Regions from separate parts of the Streptomyces sp. x-80 genome, predicted to be linked through region 2. Evidence: riboswitches for the same ligand, from Rfam matches in the RefSeq annotation. Region 2 holds a riboswitch; the other holds the start of a gene.
The links. Region 2 has a riboswitch for glycine ahead of gcvT (glycine cleavage system aminomethyltransferase GcvT). Riboswitches for the same ligand answer to the same signal wherever they lie in the genome.

Region 1: it holds a riboswitch for glycine, as region 2 does, so the genes downstream of both, gcvP (aminomethyl-transferring glycine dehydrogenase) here and gcvT (glycine cleavage system aminomethyltransferase GcvT) in region 2, are expected to answer to the same signal.

The regions. Positions count from the first base shown of each region.
Region 1 covers NZ_JAJPWM010000034.1:38,175-47,705, forward strand. Annotated here, with positions in the region: gene ACLJWH_RS39070 (CPBP family intramembrane glutamic endopeptidase) at 1-256, opposite strand, end outside; gene ACLJWH_RS39075 (glutamate-cysteine ligase family protein) at 710-2,248, opposite strand; gene ACLJWH_RS39080 (hypothetical protein) at 2,815-3,426, shown strand; gene ACLJWH_RS39085 (DUF5999 family protein) at 3,739-3,945, shown strand; gene gcvP (aminomethyl-transferring glycine dehydrogenase) at 4,033-6,918, opposite strand; glycine riboswitch at 7,108-7,206, opposite strand; gene ACLJWH_RS39095 (PRC-barrel domain-containing protein) at 7,321-7,710, shown strand; gene ACLJWH_RS39100 (DNA polymerase IV) at 7,614-9,068, opposite strand; gene ACLJWH_RS39105 (MerR family transcriptional regulator) at 9,137-9,531, opposite strand, start outside.
Region 2 covers NZ_JAJPWM010000011.1:66,289-75,819, reverse strand. Annotated here, with positions in the region: gene ACLJWH_RS22745 (ABC transporter permease) at 1-626, opposite strand, end outside; gene ACLJWH_RS22740 (ABC transporter substrate-binding protein) at 699-2,453, opposite strand; gene ACLJWH_RS22735 (ABC transporter permease) at 2,566-3,564, opposite strand; gene ACLJWH_RS22730 (enhanced serine sensitivity protein SseB C-terminal domain-containing protein) at 3,943-4,740, opposite strand; gene ACLJWH_RS22725 (enhanced serine sensitivity protein SseB) at 4,800-5,597, opposite strand; gene ACLJWH_RS22720 (AAA family ATPase) at 5,738-6,436, opposite strand; glycine riboswitch at 6,656-6,751, shown strand; gene gcvT (glycine cleavage system aminomethyltransferase GcvT) at 6,904-8,031, shown strand; gene gcvH (glycine cleavage system protein GcvH) at 8,144-8,521, shown strand; gene glyA (serine hydroxymethyltransferase) at 8,595-9,531, shown strand, end outside.

The DNA.
Region 1 (9,531 bases), on a different contig from region 2:
CGAACAGCTGCCAGGCCAGGTCCAGCCACGGGCGGCCCGGCGCATGGGATCCGTTGAGCGTCGCCGCCTGGGCCTTGAGGCCGCCCGCCTTGGTCACCGATCCTATGAAGCTGATGAGCGCCGACACGCCGCTGGCGCCGAGCGAGAGGGCCAGCACGATCAGCGTCTCGCTCCGCAGGACACCTCGGGCGGGCCCCTCGACCGCCCCTTCGCGCCGCCGTGTGCCGGACCCCCGGCCCGGCACGTCATCGGTCACGGGACCTGCGTCCGACTGCACAGCTGCCTCCACTTCCGCGCCACCGCGCTCCGCCACCACCGCCCCGCCGGGTTCCCGGCAACGGGCCCGCGGATCGCGCGCGCCCGGCCGGGTACGGGCGCCCTCCACGGGGCGCGCTCCCCGTCGCCTCCCGGCCGGGCGACGGACCCGCCGCGCCACGGACACCCGGAGAGGCACACCGCGATGGAACGTCACACTTTGCCCCACGGCTCCGGACCGCGGAGCACGGGGGCCCGCCGCGTCGCAGGCCGGGCCGGGTAGCCAGGGCGTGTCGGCACAGCGGCGCCTGCCCCGCGGCGCCGGGCACGGCACCTCGCGGCATTGTCGGGATCACCCCGCCGGTGCCGGGGCGGCCCTCCGCCGTGCGATGCGCCGCACCGGACACCGCGGGCCCCGCCGTCCGGGCGAACGACGGCGCTGTGCCGACACGCCCTAGGCCGACCGGCGCACGCCCGGTACGCCCGGCTCCGCAACCGCCCAGGTGACCGGCCAGGTGTGCACCGGCTCCCCGGTGTGCATCAGCTCGCTGTAGCGCCGGGTCATCGCGGCGAGCGCGGCCTCCCGGTCCAGGCCCTGCCGCAGCGCGTGGCGATAGGCCGCGGCCTGCCAGGACGCTCCGTTCGCGCGGCGCGCACAACGCTCTTCGATGATGCCCAGATAGTGGTCCCGGTCGGCCGGTTCGACGCCCCAGGCGTCCAGCCCCGCCGCCGCCAGCGGCAGCAGTTCCTGGCGTACGAGCCGGACCACCGGAATCTCGGCGACGCCCCCGCCCCGCCCGGACCGCGGCCAGTTGAGGGTGGCGTCGATACCGTGCCGGCAGGCCGTGTCGAAATTCTCGGCCGCGGCTGCGAACGGCAGCCGCGACCAGACGGGGCGCGGCTCCTCGGCCAGCGCCCGCACCAGCCCGTAGTAGAAGGCCGTGTTGGCGATGACATCGGCGACCGTGGGACCGGCCGGCAGTACGCGGTTCTCGACCCGCAGGTGCGCGACGCCGTCGGCCACCGCGTAGACCGGCCGGTTCCAGCGGTAGACGGTGCCGTTGTGCAGCACGAGTTCGGCCAGGTCGGGCACACCGCCCTCGTCCAGGACCCGCAGCGGCTCCTGGGGACCGTAGATCGGCAGCAGTGGCGGGAAGTAGCGCAGGTTCTCCTCGAACAGGTCGTACGCGGAGTCCACCCAGCGTTCGCCGAACCAGGTGCGGGGGCGCACTCCTTGGGCCTGGAGTTCGGGTGCGCGAGTGTCGGTGGCCTGCTGGAAGACCGGCGGCCGCGACTCACGCCACAGCTCGCGCCCGAAGACGAACGGCGAGTTGGCGCCGACGGCCACCTGTACCGCGGCGATGGCCTGCGCGGCGTTCCAGACGGCGGCGAACCGGCCGGGCGTCACCTGGAGGTGCAGCTGAACCGACGTACAGGCGGCCTCCGGCGCGATCGAGGACGAGCGGGAGACCAGCCGCTCGATGCCCTGGATGTCGATCGCGAAGTCCTCACCGCGGGCCGCCCGCATCTGGTCGTTGAGCAGTACATAGCGGTCGATCTCGGAGAGGCTGGCGGTCGTGAGGTCCGCGGCGTTCAGGGTCGGCAGAATGCCGATCATCACGATCCGGGCGGCGACCTCCCCCGCTTGTCTGTCGGCGTAGGCGAGCCCGGTACGGAGTTCCTCGGCGAGCTGGTCCAGGACGCGGCCGCGCAATCGGTGCGGCAGGATGTTGACTTCCAGATTGCACTGGGCGAGTTCGGTCTGGAAATCACGGCTCGCGATACGCTCGAGAACCTGCGAGTTCATCATGCGCGGCAGCCCGTCGGCGTCGGCGAGATTCAGTTCTATCTCCAGACCGATCAGATTCTTCGGCCGGTCGAACCGCTTCTCCTCCAGCAGTCTCGCCAGTGCCTCAAGACACCTGTGGAGCTTTCTTCGATAACGCTCCCGGTCCGCCAGGCCGATCCCGTCCGCGGCGACCTTCTCCCCCATCGAAGGGTCCTTCCCTGAGTGAACGGCCCGCGGCCACGGGCTGCTTGGGGCCGCCCCGGCACCGCCGGGGCACGCGCTACGGTCGATGATGCCCCGGCAATCTGATCGATAACGCCTCAAGGGCGTGCCGGTACCGATAAGCTCGAAGGGACGGAGAATCCGGCACGTTCCATGGGCATACGCCGCAGGCTCTCTCCGTAGGCATTTCTCTGGTGGAAAACGCCGACGAGATCCGGCCTACCGCGCCGGCGAGAGAATATGAGGTGGCGCCGCAAAGGCCCTGTACAAAAAGGCGGAAATCACCTCCGGTACGGGTCCGAAATCCGTCTTGCCGGAAATCCGCAAGGCCGCTAGCCGAAACACCACCAGAACATATGTCGTATAAACTTCGGTGACGAGGCAGAGAGTTGGCCCCCAGTGTTGTGGTGTTCTCACCGGTGCTGAGGCACAGCGGCTGACCCCATCGGGCCGCAGCCCCGGTCGGCCGACCTCTGACCCCGCACGCAGACAGTGCCGTTTGCACCTTCCCAGCTCCACCGTGTCTCCGAAGTGAGAGGCGACCCACCATGCCGCTGCATGTCCCCCCCGCGCCCGCGCCCGCCCTGCGCAGCGTCCTCACCGCCCTCGGCTCGCCCACCGCCGTCCGCGAGGCACCCACCTCCGCCTTGCGCGACCATCAGGGCCCGTTGAGCCCCGACCACCCGCTGCCCGTCCATGTCTGGGACGACGTCAGCCGCGCGGGCGGTCCGCTGCGCACCCGGCCGGCCGGCTGGCGCTTCCTGGTCCGCGGCGGGGAGCGGGCGGTGGCGGCCGCCGAGGCGAGGCTGACCGCCGACGGCTGGACGTTCTCCCACTTCTGCGGCGGCCCCTACGTCAACGCGACCGAACAGGCACTGCACCAGGCCGAGTTGCTCACCACCCCCTACCAGCCGCGGCTGCTGTCCGTCCCGGAGCTGTACATGCTCACGCTGTGGCTGCATCACGACCTCACCTCGGACGGCGCCGACGGCACGCCCGCCCCCGGTGACCTGCTGCTGCCCCTGGCGCCCGCCCCGCCGGGCATCGCCGCCCACCGCCCGCAGCGCGTCGCCGACCTGCTCCCGCGGCTCGCGCTGCGCCTGACGGCCACACCGCTGCTCGGTTCGCCGGCCCGGTCCGCACCGGCGCCGGCTCCGTAGCACCACGGCGGCGCACGCCGTCGCACCGCCGAACGCCCCGCGACCCCCTCCGGACGCGGGGCGCTCCGCCGCGCGCACCCACCGGCACCCAGCACCGCTATCACCCCCAACCCCCTGTCGAAGTGGCGCATTTGGGAGCAACCGCCCGCATGGGTGACGCGTCCCTATCGAGTGCGTACCGCTGCTGCGAAATCCCTGCGGAATGCCGTCCGTAGGGCAACACTGGGACCGACAGGAAACGGGGGAGCGGCCATGACCACCTCATCGAGCCGTATGCCGACATTCACCACATCGCAGCGAAAGACAACTTCCATGTGTCAGCACCAGCCGCCATGCCCGTCAGCAGACTCCAGCGACCGGGAAGCCGCGCACCCTGTGGCACACCACCCGGAGCAGGGCTGGAGCCTGCTGTGCAACGGCGTCCTCCTCTTCGAGGACACCGGTGAGCTCCTGCCGGACGGGCAGGTCATCGCCCCGCACCGGCCGCTCGGCACCGTACGGGTAGGGAGCGCCGCCTGACCGCGACGCCACGTACGACAACTACGATCACTACGACAAAAGGGCCCCCGGCATACGTGCCGAGGGCCCTCGATATGTGACGGTACGTCAGCCGTCGTACTCCGTCAGCGGGGGGCAGGAGCAGACGAGGTTACGGTCGCCGAAGGCACCGTCGATACGGCGCACCGGCGGCCAGTACTTCTCCGCCGCCACCACACCGGCCGGGAAGACGGCCTCCTCGCGGGTGTACGGGTGCGTCCACTCGCCACCGAGCGCGCCGGCGGTGTGCGGGGCGTTGCGCAGCGGGTTGTCGTCCTTGTCCCACTCCCCCGAGCCGACCTTCTCGATCTCCGCACGGATGGCGATCATCGCGTCGCAGAACCGGTCCAGCTCGTCCAGGTCCTCGCTCTCGGTCGGCTCGATCATCAGCGTGCCGGCCACCGGGAAGGACATCGTCGGCGCGTGGAAGCCGTAGTCGATGAGCCGCTTGGCGACATCGTCGATGCTCACACCGGTCGCCTTGGTCAGCGGCCGGACGTCGATGATGCACTCATGGGCGACCAGACCGCCGGGGCCGGTGTAGAGCACCGGGTAGTGCGGCTCCAGCCGCTTGGCGATGTAGTTGGCGCTGAGCACCGCGACCTGACTGGCGCGCTTGAGGCCCTCACCGCCCATCAGACGGACGTACGCCCAGGAGATCGGCAGGATTCCGGCCGAGCCCCAGGGCGCGGCGGAGACCGGGCCGATGCCCGTCTCCGGCCCGGCGGTGGGCTGGAGGGGGTGGTTGGGGAGGTACGGCGCCAGATGGGCGCGCACACCGACCGGGCCGACACCGGGGCCGCCGCCGCCGTGCGGGATGCAGAAGGTCTTGTGCAGGTTCAGGTGCGAGACATCGCCGCCGAACTTGCCCGGCTCGGCGAGTCCGACCAGCGCGTTGAGGTTCGCGCCGTCGACATAGACCTGGCCACCGGCGTCGTGCACGGTGGCGCAGATCTGGGTGATGTGCTCCTCGAACACGCCGTGCGTGGAGGGGTAGGTGACCATGAGGACCGCGAGCTCGTCGCGGTGCTTGTCGATCTTGGCGTGCAGATCGTCGGTGTCGACCTCACCGTTCTCACCGGTCTTGACGACGACGACCTTCATCCCGGCCATCACGGCGCTGGCGGCGTTGGTGCCGTGCGCGGAGGACGGGATCAGGCAGACGGTGCGCTGGTCGTCGCCGTTGGCCCGGTGGTAGGCGCGGACGGCCAGCAGGCCCGCGAGCTCGCCCTGGGAGCCGGCGTTCGGCTGAATGGAGACCTTGTCGTAGCCGGTGACCGTGGCCAGCCGCTCCTCCAGCTCCTGAATCAGCGTCAGGTAGCCCTGCGCCTGGCCGGCCGGCGCGAACGGGTGCAGCTGCCCGAACTCTGGCCAGGTGACCGGCTCCATCTCCGTGGTGGCGTTCAGCTTCATCGTGCAGGAACCGAGCGGGATCATGCCGCGGTCCAGCGCGTAGTCCCGGTCGGCGAGCCGGCGCAGATAGCGCAGCATCGCGGTCTCCGAGCGGTGCTGGTGGAAGACCGGGTGCGTGAGGTAGTCGTCGGTGCGCAGCAGCGCCTGCGGCAGCACCTCGCCGGCGGCCCCGTCCAGCTGCTCGACATCGCCCTCGACGCCGAAGGCGCGCCAGACGCCGGCCAGCTGCGCCCGTCCGGTCGTCTCGTCGCAGGCGATGCCGACCAGGTCGGCGTCGACCTGCCGGAGGTTGATGCCGGCCTCGCGGGCGGCGGCGACGACCTGGGCGGCCCGGCCCGGCACCCGTGCGGTGAGCGTGTCGAAGTACGCACCGTGCACGATCTCCACACCGCCGGCCCGCAGTCCCTCGGCGAGGACGGTGGCGTAGCGGTGGGTGCGCCGCGCGATGGCCGCGAGACCGTCGGGGCCGTGATAGACGGCGTACATGCCCGCCATGACGGCGAGCAGCACCTGCGCGGTGCAGATGTTGCTGGTGGCCTTCTCCCGGCGGATGTGCTGCTCCCGGGTCTGGAGGGCCAGGCGGTACGCCCTGTTGCCGTCGGCGTCGACAGAGACCCCCACCAGGCGGCCCGGCAGGCTGCGGGCGAACGACTCGCGGACGGCCATGAACCCGGCGTGCGGTCCGCCGAAGCCCATCGGGACGCCGAAGCGCTGGGTGGTTCCGACGGCGATGTCCGCGCCGAGCTCCCCGGGCGAGGTCAGCAGTGTCAGCGCCAGCAGGTCGGCGGCGACGGTGACCACCGCGCCCAGCTCATGGGCCTGTGCGATGACGGCGCGCGGGTCGCGCACCGATCCGGAGGCACCGGGGTACTGGAGCAGCACGCCGAAGACCCCGCGCTCGGCGATCTCGGCGGGAATGCCGTCCGTCAGATCGGTGACGACGACCTCGACGCCGGTCGGCTCGGCGCGGGTCCGGAGCACCGCGACGGTCTGCGGCAGACAGTCCGCGTCGACCAGGAAGACGCCCTGCTTGACCTTGCCGACGCGGCAGGCGAGCGCCATCGCCTCGGCCGCCGCGGTGCCCTCGTCGAGCAGGGAGGCGCCGGAGGTGGGCAGTCCGGTCAGGTCGGCGACCATGGTCTGGAAGTTCAGCAGCGCCTCCAGGCGGCCCTGCGAGATCTCCGGCTGGTAGGGCGTGTACGCCGTGTACCAGGACGGGTTCTCCATGACGTTGCGCAGGATCACCGGCGGCGTGAACGTGCCGTAGTAACCGAGTCCGATCATGGAGGACAGGACCTGGTTGCGGTCCGCGAGCCCACGCAGCTCGTCCAGGACCTCGGCCTCGGAACGCGCCTGCGGCAGGCCCAGCGCCTCCGCGCTCTTGATCACGTCCGGTACGGCGGTGTCGGTGAGCTCGTCCAGCGATCCGAATCCGACCTGCGCGAGCATCTTCGCCTGCGCCTCGCGGTCGGGACCAATGTGCCGGCGCTCGAAGGGGGTACCGCGCTCCAGCTCGTGCAGGGAGATGCGATTGGTGGTCATCTGCGGGGGCCTCCTGGTCAATGCGACCTACGAGGGGCACCAAGGCGCTGGTGCCCGGACGGCCTCCCCCTCTGTCATCTCAACCTGAGAGCTTCACCGGCCCGCCCGCGGCGACCCGGCTTTCACCGTCGGTGAGGAAGGGTTCCGGCATGGTGTCCGCCCGTGGCCCGCCCTGCTTTCCAGAGTGACCTCGTCCATGCGGTACGTGTGCCTGAGAGATTCCGGGGAGGATTTGCTCCTTCGGCGCCCCCTGCCGCTGACGACGGAGGACTCTCCCGCATGGGGTCTACAGCCATTCGCCAGCCTACCAGCGCCCCATCTGGGCGATCCCTCGAGTGGCCGGGGCATGAAATGTGCCGTTTGGTAGTTGTCACACGGCAGTTGCGACCAGTTGGAGGGACCGTGCAAACCGATATCGATCCCCGGAGCCTGATCGGCCGCAAGGCATTCGACCGGAACGGCGCCAAGATCGGCACCGTGGACGAGGTGTACCTCGACGACGCCACCGGGGAACCGGAGTGGGCGGCGGTACGCACCGGCCTCTTCAGCCGGGACGCGTTCGTCCCCCTGGAGCCGAGCGAACTGGCCGACGAGGGTCTGCGCGTCCCGTACGACCGCAAGCTGATCAAGGACGCCCCGGACTTCGGCGTGGGCCGGCATCTCTCGCCGGAACAGGAGCTCCAGCTCTACCACCACTACCGGCTGGATATCTCCGCCCCGGTGTCCGACTCCGACTCCCCCTTCCCCTCCCCCGGCGAGGACCTCGGCCGGGTCGCCGGATCGCCGGACTGAGCCTCCGACGGCGCCCCGCCCACCAGCGGCAGCGGCTCCCCCGGCCGCAGCTCCGGATCCTCGACGGCGAAGGTCCGCACCCGCCCCGGCGCCGACCACGGCTGTTCGAAACGCACGGTCACCCGCCCCACCCCGCTCCCCTGCACCCACCCGGCGCCATAGTCGTCGTGCACGACATCCGCTCCCGGATGCCAGTGGCGCGGCCGCTCCTCCTCGGCTCGCTCGCCCCCGCTCCCGGCGACCGGCACCGGCGGCGCCTTCGCCGTCTCCTCGGCCTCCCGCTCGGTCGCCAGCTGGGCGAACAGGTCCTCCTGCGTGAAGTCGGCCAGCCCGCTCACCCCGACCCCCAGCAGCCGCACCCCGCCGGTGGTGTCCACCGTCTCCAGCAGCCGGGCGGCGGCCTCCCGCACCACCGCGGGGTCGTCGGTGGGCCCGCGCAGCGTCTCGGAGCGCGTCAGCGTCGAGAAATCGTAGTTACGGACCTTGATCACCACCGTGCGTCCGGAGCGTCCGGCCGCCCGCAGCCGCTGTACACACCGGTCGGCCAGCCGCACCACCTCGGTCCGCACCCGCGTCCGGTCGGTCAGATCGACCTCGAAGGTGTCCTCGACCGAGACGGATTTCGCATCCCGGTCGGCCACCACCGGGCGGTCGTCCCGGCCCAGCGCCATCGCGTACAGCCCTGCGCCGTGCGCCCTGCCCAGCAGCCGCACCAGCTCGGCCTCGCCGGCCTCCGCCGTCTCCGCGACCGTCGTGATCCCGGCCCGGCGCAGCGCCTCGGCCGTCGCGGGGCCCACCCCGGGCAGCGTCCGCGTCGGCATCGGCCCCAGCAGCTCCCGTTCGGTACCGGGCTCGATCACCACCAGCCCGTCCGGCTTGGCCGCCTCCGACGCGATCTTCGCCAGCATCTTGGCCCCCGCGAGCCCTACCGACCCCGTCAGACCCGTGGTGCGCCGGATATCGCGCCGCAACTGTTCCCCCACGGCCCGTACCGCCGCGGTCTCGGCCGCGACCCCGCCCGCCTCCAGGTCCACGAACGCCTCGTCCAGGCTCAGCGGCTCCACCAGCGGCGACAGCGCGTGCAGCAGCTCCATCACGGTCTCGCTCACCTTGCGGTAGACGGTGAAGCGTGGGCTGAGGTAGGCGGCGTGGGGACACAGCCGGCGCGCCTGGGCCGTCGGCATGGCCGACCGGACACCGAAGACCCGCGCCTCGTACGACGCCGTGGAGACCACCCCACGCGGCCCGACGCCGCCGACCACCACGGGCTTCCCGCGCAGGCTCGGCTTGGCCGCCTGCTCGGCGGCCGCGAAGAACGCATCCATGTCCAGATGCAGGATCGTCGGCGCACGTCTCACACCACCGATGCTGCCGCATGCCACTGACAATGAGCCCGATGCCGGGCCACGGACCGCTTCGGAGGCGCTCAGACCGCCCGGTTGCGCCGCCGCGCCAGCTCGTCGTGCGGGTTCTTCCCGATCAGCGTCTCGCCGGTGTCCACGCGCTCACCGTGCAGCTGTGACAGGGCGTTCTCCACGTCCCGCCACACCACGCCGACGGCGATCCCGAAGACGCCCTGACCCCCCTGGAGCAGATTCACGACCTGGTCCGGCGAGGTGCACTCGTAGACCGTCGCGCCATCGCTCATGAGCGTCATCCGCGTCAGATCGGCGAGCTCGCGGGTGCGCAGGTGCTGCACGGCGGTGCGGATGTTCTGCAACGACACCCCGGTGTCCAGCAGCCGCTTGACGATCTTCAGGACGACGACGTCCCGGAAGCTGTAGAGCCGCTGGGTTCCGGAGCCGTACGCCGGCCGGACGC
Region 2 (9,531 bases):
GTGACCCAGGGCAGAACCAGGGTTCTCGCCCAGAGGAACGGATTCTCGAACAGCGGGATGTAGTCGCTTCGCTCGAAGATCGGCCATTGATAGGTGAACAGGGCCAGCGCCAGGGCGCCGGTGAAGAACATGGGGAGCGAGACGCCGGCCAGGGCCACACCCATGGAGAGCCGGTCGAAGACCGAGCCGGGGCGGAGCGCGGAGATGACGCCGGTGGTGATGCCGGAGACCAGCCAGACGACCGCCGCACCGAAGGCCAGCGACATGGTGACCGGAAGGCGCGACTGGATCTCGGGCCAGACCTCGATATGGGTCTTGAAGGAGTATCCGAAGCACGGCACGTTGCAACGCGCCGCTTCCGGGCCGAACTTGTAGTCGACGCCGACGAAGATGCCCTTGAGGAAGTCCCAGTACTGCTCGTACACGGGCTTGTCCAAGCCGAGGTTCTTCTTCACCGCGGCGATGTCCGCGGGTGTGGGGGCCTTTCCGATGTACTGCTGGGCAAGCTGGTCAGTGGTCTGCCCGGCGAGCTTCGGCAGCAGGAAGAAGATGCCGAAGGTGACCGCGCTGACGATCAGCAGCAGGATCACCGCGCTGATCAACCTGCGGATGATGTACGAGAACACGGGGATGCGGCGTCGGTGCCCGCGAGCCACGGAGGCCCGCGGGCACCAATGCCTTCACCTGCCTTCCGGGGCTTACTTCTTGACGCCGACGTTGAGGTAGTCGTACTGCCCGCTGTACGCGGAGGTCGACACCAGGTTGGTGGCCTTGGGAGAGCGGTAGTTCAGGACCTTGAAGTAGGTGAGCGGAACGATTGCGGCCTGCTCCATCGCCTTCTTGTCGACCTCGGCGTACGCCTTCTCCCGCGCGGTCTTGTCGGTGTTGGCGATCGCGGTGTCCAGGAGGTTGTTGATCTCCGGGTTGTCCAGCTGCGACAGGTTGGAGATGCCGGAGGTGCCGATGGCCTTGCCGTTGAGGATCTGCTGGAGGTAGCCGTAGCCGGTCGGGAAGTCCGCGCCCCACTGCATCATCATCAGGCCGACGTTGTTCTGCTTGGTGAACTCCGGCACACCGGCGTAGTCCGAGAAGTACTTGCTGGAGGGGTACTGCTGGATCTTGGCGGTGATGCCGATCTTCTTCAGCGAGTCGATGACCGAGGTCGCCGCGTCCACCTCTTCCTGGCGGTCGCTGCGGGCCAGGATGGCGGTGGTGATCTTGCCGGCGCCGCACTTGTCCCAGTGCTTCTTGGCCTCGGTCAGGTCCAGCGCGCCACCGGAGTACTTCTGCGGGTACAGGTCGAACTTCTGGTAGCCGTCGATGTCGGTCGGCAGGACGGTGGAGGCGATGTCACCGCGGATCGGGCCGCCCAGCGCCGTCTGCACGGCCTTCTTGTCGATGGCGTACTCGACGGCCTTGCGGCACTCGACGTTGTCGAACGGCTTCACCTGGGTGTTGATCGCCGTGTAGGACAGCCGCTGCCCGAGGGCGTTGTCGGTGTTTTCCTTGTCCTTGGAGTTCGTCAGGAGCTGCGCCTGGGTCTGCGCGTCCACACCCTTGCCCGCCAGGTCCAGGTTCGTGGCACCGGACTTGAGGTCCTTGTCGATGGTGGACTGGGCCACCTTCAGCTTCAGGGTGATCTTTTCCGGCAGCTGCTTGCGCAGCGGGTCCGTGGCGGCCGACCACTGCGGGTTGCGCACCAGGGTGAGCTGCTTGCCCTCTTCGTAGCTCTCGAACTTGTACGAACCGGAGGAGACAACCGACTTGGTGTAGTCGGCGCCCTTGTCCTTGGCCTGCGGGACGGGGGCGGTCTGCGGCGCGCTGACCAGGTAGTCGAACTCCGCGAACGGCTTCTTCAGGTGGAAGATGAGGGTCTGCTCGTCCGGGGTCTCGATGGACTTCAGGCCCTCCTTGCTCTTGTCCTTGTACGGGCCCTTGTAGCCGCCCTCGTTGTCCTCAAGGAACTGCTGGAAGTAGTTCGGGCCCAGGGAGAGGGTGTCGCGGGCGAAGTTGCTGCGCTCGATCGCGTACTTGACGTCCTGGGAGGTGACGGCGGAGCCGTCCTCGTACTTGACGCCCTTGCGGAGCTTGTACGTCCAGGTCTTGCCGCCGTCGCTCGGCTTGCCCATCGACTCGGCGAGGTCGGGGGTCAGCTCGTTGCCCTTCGGACCGGGGCCCGGCTTGAAGGTCGTCAGCGAACGCGCGTAGAGGCGGCTGAAGTTGTAGACGAAGGCGTAGTACGTGTTGCCCGGGTCGAAGGACTCGGGCGCGTCGCTCATCTCGTAGTTGAGCGTGCCGCCCTTCTCGTCCGAGACGTTGACGATCCCCTGGGTGGCGGCGTTCGCCTTCGCGGACCCGCCGCTGCTGGAGCCGCCGCCCCCGCTGCAACCGGCCAGCAAGAGGCCGGTACTGGTGATGGCCGCTATCGCCGCGACCGGAGCTGACCTTCGCATGATGGTCTGTGTCCCCTTCGTTCGTCGAGAACCGTTGAAACCGTCGAAACCGTTCAAAAGTCCGGAAAAGCTGAAAACTGGTGGAAGCTTCTGGGCAGATGCCCGGCAGGCGTCAGCGGCTGCGCGGGTCCAGCGCGTCCCGCAGACCGTCACCGAGCAGGTTGAACGCGAGCACGGTGACAAAGATGGCGAGACCGGGGACGATCATGTACTGAGGGTCGACCTCGTAGAACTTGACCGCCTGGTTGAGCATGCCGCCCCAGGATGCCTGGGGCGGCTGGATACCGACGCCGAGGAAGCTGAGGGCCGCCTCGAAGAGGATGTTGGAGGGGATCAGCAGCGTCGAGTAGACGACGATCGGGCCCACCAGGTTGGGCAGCAGTTCCCGGAAGAGAATGAAGGGGCCGCGCGCACCCATACCGCGAGCCGCGTCCACGAACTCCCGCTCGCGCAGCGACAGCGTCTGGGCCCGCACGATGCGGCCCATATAGGGCCAGTTGAAGAAGCCGATCACGAAGATCAGCACTCCGAGGTGCAGCGGCAGACCGCTCAGCCCGAACGCACCGCCCTGGAGCGAGGCGGAGATCGCAATGGCGAACAGCAGCAGCGGGAACGCCAGGAAGACGTCCATCAGCCGGCTGATGACCGCGTCGACCCGCCCGCGGTAGAAGCCCGCGACCACACCGAGGACGGTGCCGATCGCCACGGACAGCAGGGTCGCCCCGAAGGCGACGATCAGCGAGACCCAGGAGCCCTCCAGCACACGGGCCAGCAGGTCACGGCCGAACTTGGGGTCCACGCCCAGTGGGTGGTCGGCGCTCATGCCGCCGAAATCGCCCTTGGGCAGTGTGGTGTTGGGGTCGATCAGCGCCTGGTTCGGGCTGTTCGGGTCCAGGCCCAGCAGGGCCTGGAGGGGGCGGGAGAGTGCGGCGATCGCGATGAGCAGGACGACGACGACGGCGCCGGCCACGGCGATCTTGTCGCGTCGGAAGCGCAGCCAGGCGATCTGGCCGAGCGAGCGCCCCTCGATCCGCTTTTTCTCGACGCCCTGAAGCACCGCTTCCGGCTGCGCCTCGGCAGCCGCCCCGGTGGTCTCGATCGGTGCGGTCACGGTGCCTTTGACCCCTCTCGGCCGACGGTGGCCGGCCCATGCCCGCCGCGGTAGCGGCCTGGTTCACATCACTCTGGCAAGTCGTCCGGGGCACCACGAAAGTTCGCACAACGGAAGTTCGCAGATACCCGCAACGCCTGTCTGCATGGCGTTCGCACTCCGGGTTTAAACCCTGTGCTTGCGGGAGTCTTCATCGGATTCGCGATCAGTCACCAGACCTGACGGTGAATGGATGCGCAACTGTGATGTGGTCCGGGGGTTCCGATATCCGGACAACTGAGGCGGCTCAGCGGACGTATCGACCATGGGAGGGAAACTCAACCACTGGGCGCTCGGGGCGAATTACCCCGAAGCGGCGCGCCGCGGCGGCGGCCCGCGTCAGTAGGGGCGCGGGTATCCGTAGCCGTAGGACGGGGCGGGGGCCTGGCCGGCGGGCCGGCCGTAGTCATCGCGGTCGAAGAACGGGCGCGCCGAGGCCCGCATCCACATCCCGACGGGGTCGTACTCGTCGTTCATCGCGACGGTCGATACGGGCAAACCGTCCGGAACCGCCCCGATGGACTGCTGGATCATCAACCGCACCGCATCCACGGCGACTTGACCGGTGTCGTACAGATCCAGCCCGATCGCCAGATATGGGACACCGAGGGCAGGCTGCACCCAAGCCCGGCGCAACGACCGCACAGCGGGCGTCCGGTGGGCATTTTGGACCAAGAGGGCATAGAACTGCGGGATGTCAAGGGCTGGTTCGGTGATCCGCAGCGGTCCGGCGGGCAGCCGGTCGAGACCCCCGGCGATCCGGCGCAGATCCAGCCACGGGATGCCGACGCCGCCGCCGGGGGCGTGCGGGTTCAGCCACAGCCCCCAGCGGTCGGGGAAGAGCGCGGCGGCGATGTCGGGGCCGGTGACGAGTTCGTGGTCACGGTTCCAGCCGGAGGCGGCGAGTTCGGGCTCGGAGGTCACGCACGGCGCGTAGCCGAGCCCTTCGACCTCCATGTTTCCGTACTGCGCGTCGGGCATCCCGGCCCGGCCGTGCCACAGGAGCATCCAGACCCGGCCGGCGGCGAGAGCGTGCAGCAGCGCTTCGTAGGCGTCGTACCGGCCGGGCGCGACCTGTTGCAGCATCTGCTCGACCTGCCCGGCCGCCGCGGCTCCCTGATGCGCACCCGCGCTCACGTGGTCCGTCCCTTCTTCGGCAGGGCACGTGGGGTGCGCCCGCCCGTCATCCAACCAGCTTACGAGTGGTCCCGGGAGTAGAAGGGCCGCACCCGCTCCAGCATCCGGTCGGCGACCGGGTCGCCCTGCGCGATGTCCAGCATCACCAGCTGCACGGGCCACGGCACCGGCACCGCTCCGAGCGCCCGGCCCAGCGCCGTCAGGACCGCCTGGTGGGCGGTGCCGTCGTGCAGCGCCTCAGGGGCCGTCTCGACCTCGACGCCGACGAACAGCGCGGGCGTGTCGCCCTCGACGCTGGCCAGGGCACGCCGGGCAGTCAGGACAAAACCGGCGGCGGAGAACTCCAGTCCCGCCGCGGCCAGGAAGTCCACCGGCTCGTCCTGCCAGTCCGGTTCGAAGAGCCGCACCCGCCCGCCGGTCGCCGGGCCGTCCGCTTCCGTGCGCCCCGTCCGGCAGAGTTCCGCCACCGCGGGCGGCGGCAGCGGGACGCCGACCGTGCCGTCGGGGTTGACCGCGATACCGAGCTGCGGCGGCAGCCCGCGGGCGAACTCCTGGGCGGGCGCGACGGCGAAGGACATCTGCGGTCCGACGACCCGCCGGAACTCCTGCTCGGAGCTGAAGACCGGGACGTACGCCACGCCGTCGATCCCGAGGGTCGGCAGATCGAGGCCGGCGGCCCCGGGGCCCGCGCTGTCCGGACCGCCGCCATGGGGCAGCGGCACCCACACCCGGCTGCGGCCCAGCACCTCGACGATCCGGCCGCCCGCGCCCGGGTGCCCGAGCGATGCCGAGAGCACCTCTTCGAGCTCGTTCGCGGGCCACGCCAGTTGCGGTATCCCCTGCTCCTGAAAGTTCATGTCCATCCACCCGTTCCCGGCCGCGCTGTCTGGCCAACGACCCTAGCGGCTGGTGGCGGGGTGCGCCGACGACGGACGGGCGCGGACGGCCGCGCCGGGCGCGCGGTCACGGAGCCGGACACCGCGGCGCGCGGCCGCCGCTATTCGAAGGTGACCGTCTCCAGCGCGCGGGCCGCCCGCCGGTCCAGCAGCACCGCCGAGGCGAAGCCGGCCGGCAGCCGGGCCGCCTCCGCCGCGCCGAGCAGCCTGCCCACCGCCCTGCGGTGCCGGGCGAAGGCGTACCGGGAGACGCCGCGCCCCCGGGCCCGCTGGCCGGACCGCGCCGCCTCGGGCGGCACATCGAGCAGCACCAGATGCAGCCCGCGGCCGCCGCGGCCGGCCGCCCGCGCGATCCAGCGCCGCACCCACACCAGCGTCCCGCAGTCGTGCACCACCACGCTGCCGCCGGAGCGCAGCGCGCGGCGCAGCGCGAGGTAGTGGGCGGCCCGGACCAGCGGCCGGTAGAGGACGTACGGCAGCGGGCGCAGCCGGCCGCGCGCCCAGCGGGCGCGGACGTCCTGCGAGTCGATGCGGTGCACCGCCCTGCCGCGCCGGTCCAGGGGCGGTACGGCGCGGCGCATCAGGGTGCTCTTGCCGCTGCCGGGCAGACCGGAGAACACCACGAGGGCGCCCGCGGGGAAGCGCAGTCCGGCCGCGCGCCGGGCCGCGCGCAGTCCCCTCAGGTCCAGGACCCCGGCGCCGTCCGCGGGTCCGCCGGCGGCCGGGGGTGCGGGGGCGCGCCGGGCCGGGGGCAGTGGCGCGGCTCCCGCCGTGGTCGCGCAGGCGGCTTCCTGGTGCACCGTGTTCGCCCTCCCCGTCCGGTGGGGTCCGGAGCGGATCCGTCCCCTGCCGCTGAGTGTAAAGAAAAGGCAATGTCCGGTACGGCGATTCACCGATCCGCCGCCGTCCCGGGCGGGGTGGCGGCCAGGTCTCCTGCATCCGGCGATCCCGTGCAATGATGTCGGCGCCACGTGCACACGAGTGCTCATCCGTGCACGGCCAACTGCATACCGGCCGCTTGAATCCGCGCGGGAGAGTCCCCGGCCGCCACGGCGGGGCGCCGAAGGAGCAAGTCCTCCCTTGAATCTCTCAGGCCCCTATACCGCGCGGGCGAGGCAGATCTGAAAAGCGAGTCACTGCCCGGCTGAAGGGGCGGCTCCACCCAAGGTGCAAACCAGGTTCCGGTCACGGACTCCCGGTGAACCTCTCAGGTTCCGATGACAGATGGGGAGAACGTCTTGTCACCCTTGCCTGGGAGCCCGGAACCATGACTGATGCCCCCCGTCGTACCGCGCTGGACGCCACGCACCGCGCGCTCGGCGCGACCATGACCGACTTCGCGGGCTGGGACATGCCGCTGCGCTACGCCAGTGAGCGCGACGAGCATGTCGCCGTCCGCACCCGCGCCGGCCTCTTCGACCTCTCCCACATGGGCGAGATCACCGTCACCGGCCCGCAGGCCGCCGACCTGCTCGACTACGCGCTGGTGGGCAACATCGGCGGCGTCAGGCCCGGCCGCGCCCGCTACACGATGATCTGCGACGCGGCGGGCGGCATCCTCGACGACCTGATCGTCTACCGCCTCGCCGACCTGGAGTTCATGGTCGTCGCCAACGCCTCGAACGCCCAGGTGGTGCTGGACGCGCTGACCGCGCGGGCCGGCGGCTTCGACGCGGCGATCCGCGACGACCGGGACGCGTACGCGCTGCTCGCGGTGCAGGGCCCCGAGTCCCCCGGCATCCTCAAGTCGCTGACGGACGCCGATCTGGACGGCCTCAAGTACTACGCGGGTCTGCCCGGTACGGTCGCCGGGGTGGACGCGCTGATCGCCCGTACCGGATACACCGGCGAGGACGGTTTCGAGCTGTTCGTGCGGCCCGCCGACGCGGCCGCGCTGTGGGCGGCGCTGACCGTGGCGGGCAAGGACGCCGGTCTCGTCCCGTGCGGCCTGTCCTGCCGGGACACGCTGCGCCTGGAGGCGGGCATGCCGCTGTACGGGCACGAGCTGACCACCGCGACCACGCCGTTCGACGCGGGCCTCGGCCGGGTCGTGAAGTTCGAGAAGACCACCAACGGCGGTGCCTTCGTGGGCCGGGACGCGCTGGCGGCGGCCGCCGCGCGCGCCGAGGTCAGCCCGCCGCGCAAGCTCGTCGGCCTGATCGCGGAGGGCCGCCGGGTGCCGCGCGCCGGCTACGAGGTCGTCGCGGCCGACGGCACCGTCATCGGCGAGGTCACCTCCGGGGCCCCCTCCCCCACCCTCGGGAAGCCGATCGCCATCGCGTATGTCGACGCGGCGTACGCCGAACCGGGCACCGAGGGCGTCGCCGTGGACATCCGCGGCAGCCATGAGGCGTACGACGTCGTCGCGCTGCCCTTCTACAAGCGGCAGAAGTAGCGCCCGGCGCCGAACCCCCGCGCGCGTGCGCGGCGGCGCCGGCGCGCCCGACGCGTCTCACTGGGCAAGACCCCTTTCACGATCACACCACCGCGTACAGGAGAATCAAGACATGAGCAACCCCCAGCAGCTGCGCTACAGCAAGGAGCACGAGTGGCTGTCGGACGCCGCGGAGGGCGTCTCGACGGTCGGCATCACCGAGCACGCCTCCAACGCGCTCGGCGACGTCGTCTACGTGGACCTTCCCGAGGTCGGTACGACGGTCACGGCGGGCGAGACCTGCGGTGAGCTGGAGTCGACCAAGTCGGTCAGCGATCTCTACTCGCCCGTCGACGGCGAGGTCACCGAGGTCAACGAGGAGGTCGTCGGCGACCCCTCGCTGGTGAACTCCGCTCCGTTCGAGGGCGGCTGGCTGTTCAAGGTGAAGCTCACCGGCGAGCCGGACGATCTGCTCACGGCCGACGAGTACACCGCCTTCACCGCCGGCTGAGACCGCTCCGCCGGCCATCCGCCACCGCCCACGTGGAAGCGCTTCGCGCCCCCTGACCCTCCAGGAAAGACTCATGTCGCTTCTCAACAGCTCCCTCCATGAGCTCGACCCCGACGTCGCCGCCGCCGTCGACGCCGAGCTCCACCGTCAGCAGTCCACCCTCGAAATGATCGCGTCGGAGAACTTCGCTCCGGTCGCCGTCATGGAGGCCCAGGGCTCCGTCCTCACCAACAAGTACGCCGAGGGCTACCCGGGCCGCCGCTACTACGGCGGCTGCGAGCACGTCGACGTCGTCGAGCAGATCGCCATCGACCGGATCAAGGCGCTCTTCGGCGCCGAGGCCGCCAATGTCCAGCCGCACTCGGGCGCGCAGGCCAACGCGGCCGCGATGTTCGCGCTGATCAAGCCGGGCGACACCATCCTGGGCCTGAACCTCGCGCACGGCGGGCACCTCACCCACGGCATGAAGATCAACTTCTCCGGCAAGCTCTACAACGTGGTGCCCTACCACGTCGACGAGAAGTCGAACCTGGTCGACATGGACGAGGTCGAGCGGCTCGCCAAGGAGCACCGCCCGAAGCTGATCGTGGCCGGCTGGTCCGCGTACCCGCGCCAGCTGGACTTCGCCGCCTTCCGCCGGATCGCGGACGAGGTCGGCGCGTACCTGATGGTCGACATGGCGCACTTCGCCGGTCTGGTCGCGGCGGGGCTGCACCCCTCCCCCGTACCGCACGCGCATGTCGTCACGACCACCACGCACAAGACCCTCGGCGGTCCGCGCGGTGGCGTGATCCTCTCCACCCAGGAGCTCGCCAAGAAGATCAACTCGGCGGTCTTCCCGGGCCAGCAGGGCGGTCCGCTGGAGCACGTCATCGCGGCGAAGGCGGTGTCCTTCAAGGTCGCGGCGACCGAGGAGTTCAAGGAGCGCCAGCAGCGCACCCTGGACGGCGCCCGCATCCTCGCCGAGCGGCTGATGCGGTCCGATGTGACGGAGGCCGGTGTCTCCGTCC